Linked DNA regions of Pelagicoccus sp. SDUM812003. The protein of the gene in region 1 interacts with the protein of each later gene in a pairwise test. Links are inferred from orthologs where the notes say so. Each region holds a gene or a part of one and is shown on either strand. Other genes may lie near its edges.

Region 1 (3,127 bases):
GGGGGTGCGTCGTTGGATTCTGGAGACGGCGCTGCGAGCGTTGGTCGTTTCCGCAGCCGCCTTTCGACCGGCTTTGAAGTCCGTACCGTAGTCCCCCAGCTTTCGCGGCGCGTCCGCGTCCGGCAATTTGGATACAGCGTTGACTGGCTCTGTGATCAGTAGCCAGATCCCCAGCAAGACGCCGAGAGAAACGCCGGAGCAACCTGTCATGATAACGGATAGAAGCGTCGGCTCCTTGGGCTTAAGTTTTTTCATACAAACAAGGATTCAAATGGTTAGGAGCGCTTCTCCAGATCGCGAAACGCGTATCCCATAAGGTAGAAATAGAAAATGCCGCCGAAGAAGAACGCGATGGGGATCAGCGGCCAGCCGAGAAGGCAGATGCCGAGATAGGCCAAGGTCGGAACCACGTACTGCACCGCTGCACCCTTGAGCATCAGGCCGAGAGCCTCCACGTTGAAGCAGTCCGCGATATCCTGCTTGACCATGTAGAGATAGAGGGCTGCGCTGAGCAGAGGTCCCACGATGAATACGACCGGGATCAAGGGGATTTGAGCGATCAGCCCGTCAAAGGTGAAATAGGTGCAGGCGGCCACTAGGCCCAGCGGCAGACCGGCGAAGATGAGGCCAATCACCAGAAAGCGGAGGCCATCGAGAAACAGCCCTTTCAGGTCGTCCCATTCCGGCAAGGCCATCTCTCGCCCTCGTTTGCCCATCGCGAACACCTGATACAGATAGCCCAGCACCAGAAAGTTGACGATTGGGATGATGCTGAGGACGGCGCCGATGGCGCACTTCTTCAGCCAGGTGCTATCTGAAAAGACGCGTTTAGATACTTGCTCGATCGTGGGCATTTCGAATGCTGGTGTTAATAATAACGTTTCCAATACGCGCATTTCAAATGGAGTTCAAAGAGAAATTACGGGCATACCAGAGCCAGGTTGAGTCAGCTATAGGCGAATACCTACCCGCTGAGGGCACGCGTCCAAGCCGTATCCACCAAGCCATGCGCTACAGCATGCAAGCCGGCGGAAAGCGCCTAAGGCCCGTATTGGTGCTCAGCGCCGCGGAACTCTTCGCCGGAAAAACGGATCCCACGCCCGCAGCCATCGCCGTCGAGTGCCTGCATACCTATTCCCTCATCCACGACGATCTGCCCTCCATCGACAACGCCGACCTGCGCCGCGGCGCCGCGACCTCCCACAAGCAGTTCGACGAAGCCACCGCAGTGCTGGCGGGCGACGCCTTGCTGACCTACGCCTTTCAGCTCATCGCCCGTCACTACAAAAGCCAGCCTAGCCTGTGCGCAGGCTTGGTCTCGGAGCTCAGCGAAACCGCCGGCAGCGAGCGATTGATCGGCGGCCAGGTCGAGGACATCCTGGGCGAAGGAGCTCCCCTCTCGGAAGACACCTTGAACTTCATCCACCTGAACAAGACCTCCGCCCTCATCGAATGCTGCCTGGTCATGGGCGGCATCATCGGCGAGGCCAGCGACGCTCAGCGGGATACGCTGCGGGCGTTCGGACGAGAAATCGGCATCGCCTTTCAAATCATCGACGACATTCTCGACGCCACCAGCGACGCCGAAACCTTGGGCAAAAACACCGGTTCCGACGCCGAGCTGGAGAAAACGACCTACGTCAAGCTGCACGGCTTGCAGCGGTCGCGCGACATCGCTCATCAGCGCACCCAAAAAGCGATCCAGCTCTGCCAATCTCTGCCCGGGGACACCAGTTTCCTCGTAGGCCTCGCGTCCTACCTGGAAAACCGTATCCGATAGCCCGGATGCCGGCATCGCCTCGCATTTCCTTCGTCTCGGCCCTGCACAACTGCCTGCCGCTCACCCAGGCCATGCTGCGCAGCCTCGAGAACACGGTTTCTCTCGAGGACAAGGAGATCGTGCTGGTGGACGATCGATCCAGCGACGATACACCGGCCTTTCTGGACGACTACCAAAAGCGGCCCAACGTCACCGTGCTGCGAAACGCCCAAAACCTCGGTTTCGCCGCCTCCAACAACCTCGGAGCCGCAGCTTCCAAAGGCGACATCCTGGTCCTGCTCAACAATGACCTGGAGCTGACCCCTGGCTGGCTGGAGCCGATGCTCTCCCTGCTGGAATCGCTGCCTGACGCGGGCGCCGTGGGAAACGTGCAGCGAAACCTGGAAACCGGTCTGGTCGATCACGCGGGCATCTTCTTCGGCTTGGACGGCATGCCGACCCACGCTCACAAAAATCGCCGCAATCCCCCCAAGGGCCCGTGGATCGAGCGCAACGCGGTCACCGCAGCCTGCATGGCCATCCGGAAGCGCGACTTTCAGAGCGTGGGCGGGTTCGACGAAAGCTACCGCAACGGCATGGAGGACGTCGATCTGTGCATGAAACTGCGCCAGGCGGGCCGGCGGCTCTACGTCTCGCTAGAGAGTCGGATCGGACACCACATCAGCGTCTCGCCGGGACGAAACCTGAACAACGAGCGCAATACCGAGATCTTCCGCCTGCGCTGGAGCGAGTTCGCCAAACCTTTTGGCAAAGAAGAGTGGCCGCGCGAATACTTGCGACGCTACGCCCGCTACTGGTGGCGCATGGACCCGCCGCTCGCGGCAAAGGCGCTCTTTTTGCTGTTGTTTCGATAAAGGGAATCGGAATTGCCTTCAAATGCGTACCCATTCGCGCTACCTGCTCCCTTTCCCGTATTCACGCTAGATGATTAGGTCTCTCTTCCAGTCGAAAGCTCGCAACCCGATCCACGAGCGCTGTTCCAGCGACAGTTTCACCCAACTCCGCTCTAAATACGCCCTGTACTACCGCATCGCGGAAAAGCAGAACGGCACTCGCGTCACCGTGGACGGGAAGGATCTGGTGATGCTGGCGAGCAACGAATACCTTGGTCTCTCCCAACATCCAAAAGTCATCGAAGCAGGAAAGACCGCCCTGGAAAAGTGGGGCAGCGGCACCATGGGAGCCCGCTCGGCCAACGGCGGACGCGGCTTCCACCGAGAGCTCGAAGAGGAGCTGGCGGACTTTTTGGGCAAGCAGGCCTGCCACGTCTTTTCCGCCGGCTACCTGGCATGCATGGCGTCCATCACCGGATTCGCCCAGCGCGGAGACTGCGTGCTGGTGGACAAG
Region 2 (3,097 bases), on another replicon or contig:
CGAACCGCATGAAGCGTTCCGAAGATGATGGCGATCCGGGCATCTTGGAGGAGCCGCGCATGGCCATCGGCTGGCTGGGGGAAAACCGCTTGGCGGCTCTTGGCGGAAATCTGGTGACGGTGGAGGAGCGCCTGATCCGTGTCCCGCCACTGTTCAACTGGCCCAACTTTCGACTCTTCCAGCTGGGAACGGCTCACATGGCCCGTTTCGTCTGCGAGCACCTGGAAATGGCTTCCTTTTCGGTTTCCGCCTACACCGCCGGCATGATCCACGATCTGGGCAAGCTGCTGTTGATGCGTCTGCACCCGTTCGCCTTCCCCGCGATCCACGAGCACGCCATCCGCGAAGGCCTGACCCTGGCCAAGGCGGAACGCCATTTTTTGGAGGTCAGCACTTACGAAATGGCGGCTTACTTCGCGGAGAAGCAGGACTTGCCCAGGCAGTATGTGAACGTGTTCCGCTGGATGGAGAAACCGGAGGAAGCTCCAGTGGACTCCGATCTCGTGGCGGTGGTCTCGCTGGCCCGTGACCTCTGCCGGCGCAACGAGGTGGGCTTCAACGGGGATACGCCGGAGGATGATGCCACGCCGCTGGAGGAGACCTCCGAATGGCAGGTTCTCAAGAACCGCGTCTACCTGAACTTCGATCTGAAGAGATTCGAGAAGCAGGCCCACAAAGAGTGTCTCGCGATCCGCCGCGAGCTGCGAGGCCTCTTCTCCCGTTAGGCGCCCATCGTTCGCTAGGGCGTTGGTTTAGGTTGAATTGCGGGCACGAGCGATTTGACTGCCGAAATGGTAAGCATCGGCACCCCATTTTCATCAACCGCCAAGAAGGCTCTGCTCTGCGGCTCGGGAGAGCTCGGCAAGGAAATCGCTCTCGAGCTGCAACGCTATGGCGTGGAAGTGATCGCGGCGGACGCCTACGAAAACGCCCCTGCCATGCAGGTGGCGACCCGGTCCCGGGTGTTTTCCATGCTCGATGCCGAAGCCTTGAGACAGGTGATCGAGGAGGAGCGTCCGGATTGGGTGATTCCCGAAGTCGAGGCCATCGCCACGGAGGTGTTGGTGGAAATGGAAGCCAAAGGGGTGACTCAGGTGGCGCCTACCGCCCTGGCCACTCAGCTCACCATGAATCGCGAAGGGATCCGTCGCTTGGCGGCGGAGGAGCTGGGGCTGAAGACCTCGCCCTATCGATTTGCCGCCAGCTTCGACCAGTTTGCGGCTGCCGTTGCGGAGATCGGCTTCCCCTGCGTGGTCAAGCCGATCATGAGCTCTTCGGGAAAAGGGCAGAGCGTTTTGCGGACCCAGGAGGAAATGCAAGCGGCATGGACCTACGCCCAGGAAGGAGGGCGCGCGGGCAAGGGAAAGGTGATCGTGGAGGGCTTCGTCGACTTCGACTATGAAATCACCCTGCTGACCCTGCGTCACTGCGGGGGCGCTCATTTCTGCGATCCTATCGGGCACGTGCAAAAAGATGGCGACTACCGCGAATCCTGGCAGCCGCAGCCCATGAGCCCGAAGGCCTTGGAAAACGCCAGGAACATCGCCGGCGCGGTGACCGAAGCCCTCGGTGGATATGGGATTTTCGGAGTCGAGCTGTTCGTCAAGGGAGATCAGGTCTACTTCAGCGAAGTGTCTCCACGGCCTCATGACACTGGCATGGTGACGATGATTTCCCAGGATCTGTCCCAGTTCGCATTGCACGTCCGGGCGATTCTCGGTTTGCCGGTTCCGGCGATACGCCAGCTCGGTCCCAGCGCCTCCTCCGTAATCCTAGTGGAAGGGAAGTCGGGCAAACCAAGCTATGGAAACCTGGAAGAAGCCCTTCGAGAGCCGGACACTCAGCTTCGCCTCTTTGGAAAGCCGGGCGTTTCGGGAAAGCGCCGCATGGGGGTTTGCCTCGCTCGCGCCGACTCCGTGGAAGCGGCCCGAGCCAAGGCTGTCGCTGCTTCGTCCTCGGTGACGGTGGAGCTCTGAGCGGCGCTCCATCGGGGGCGGGGAAATGCGGAGCCGGACCCGCGAGCGTGAACGGGCGGCTTAGTCGAGATCGATCACGCGAACGCGCCCGTAGTGCTCCACGCTGATGCTGGTGCGCTCGATGCCGACGATTCGAGCCTCATCCAAACGGTCTCCGATGCCGACGATGCGATTGTTCACCTGAGCTTTGGGATCGTTGGCGCGGAAGAAGATCGCCCCCAGCCTGATCTCCGGGAATGGCGGCGGTGGCGGGGGTGGAGGTTCCACCGGCGGGGGCGGTTCCTCGATCGCTTCGGCGTCCAGCGATTGTCCCATTTCGAGAATCTCTTCCACAAGCTTGCCGCGGGAAACGGATTTGGCCAGGCCAGCCGTTTCTTCGGGGTCCGAAGATTCAGAGCCGGCCAGAGCTTGAGAAGCGTCCCGCTGGTCGGTTTTGGAAAATGTATTTATAAAATAGATACAAATCAGACTTACCAAAACCCCTGCTGCGAAGGCGAACAGGATGTTCTTCCCATAGCTTTGGGCTGATTCCAACCGTTCCTCTTCCACTTTCCTCAGGGCGGCCCGTGCCACGGCTTCCGAGAGCGCCGCGTGAGCTGCATGGGTCACCGGATCGGGAGCGGGCGGAGTGAGGTGGGTGGCTGCTGGCTTAGGTTCCACGGCTTGATCAGGTGGCTGACGAACGAGTTTCGCCTTGGGGCGCGGCGGTGGCTCCCCGATGGCGACCGCTTGCCACGCTTCCCAGCGGCCGACTTTTCCGATTTCCTCAAGGAATCCCTGGTTGGGCGCGGCGTCGACATGATGCGGGTTGCGCCGTTTGCGAACGATCGCGTTGGCCGCGTGGACTGCTGCCAGAGACGAGAAGCTCTCTCTGCAGCTATTGGCTGGACGGTGGTGCAAGGCGGCGGTTTCGCACAGCGATTCCGACAGTCCCCAACGGGCGAGCAGGTAGGCGCCTACCTCTGCGTGGTCGCATCCGATGGCTCGCGCTTCGGCCTGCCAAGGCGGGATCGATTCCTCCCGAGCCAGTCGCTGCGCTTCGTCGAACGCTTCGGTATCCAAATCCAGCAGAACAAGCTTGCCAATGTCGTGCAGGAGCCCGGCAGTGTAGGCTTCCTCCG

What was found.
Region 2: the proteins of QEH54_RS03895 (region 1) and purT interact in binary tests that used the Escherichia coli proteins (3 or more experiments, as listed by UniProt). The link is inferred for Pelagicoccus sp. SDUM812003 from one-to-one orthologs.

The regions. Positions count from the first base shown.
Region 1 is NZ_JARXHY010000002.1:397,825-400,951, forward strand. The notes cover bases 32-2,840. They hold QEH54_RS03895 (farnesyl diphosphate synthase), read left to right. Parts: upstream 32-901; coding sequence 902-1,780; downstream 1,781-2,840. Other genes in these bases: QEH54_RS03885 (hypothetical protein), read right to left, coding at 32-255; QEH54_RS03890 (DUF4013 domain-containing protein), read right to left, coding at 276-854; QEH54_RS03900 (glycosyltransferase family 2 protein), read left to right, coding at 1,786-2,634; QEH54_RS03905 (pyridoxal phosphate-dependent aminotransferase family protein), read left to right, coding at 2,705-2,840. In the rest of the region: more of QEH54_RS03885, read right to left, coding at 1-31; more of QEH54_RS03905, read left to right, coding at 2,841-3,127.
Region 2 is NZ_JARXHY010000001.1:512,172-515,268, forward strand. The notes cover bases 105-2,883. They hold purT (formate-dependent phosphoribosylglycinamide formyltransferase), read left to right. Parts: upstream 105-791; coding sequence 792-1,976; downstream 1,977-2,883. Other genes in these bases: QEH54_RS02035 (response regulator), read left to right, coding at 105-725; QEH54_RS02045 (HDOD domain-containing protein), read right to left, coding at 2,037-2,883. Outside these bases: more of QEH54_RS02035, read left to right, coding at 1-104; more of QEH54_RS02045, read right to left, coding at 2,884-3,097. UniProt on the Escherichia coli protein: Involved in the de novo purine biosynthesis. Catalyzes the transfer of formate to 5-phospho-ribosyl-glycinamide (GAR), producing 5-phospho-ribosyl-N-formylglycinamide (FGAR). Formate is provided by PurU via hydrolysis of 10-formyl-tetrahydrofolate.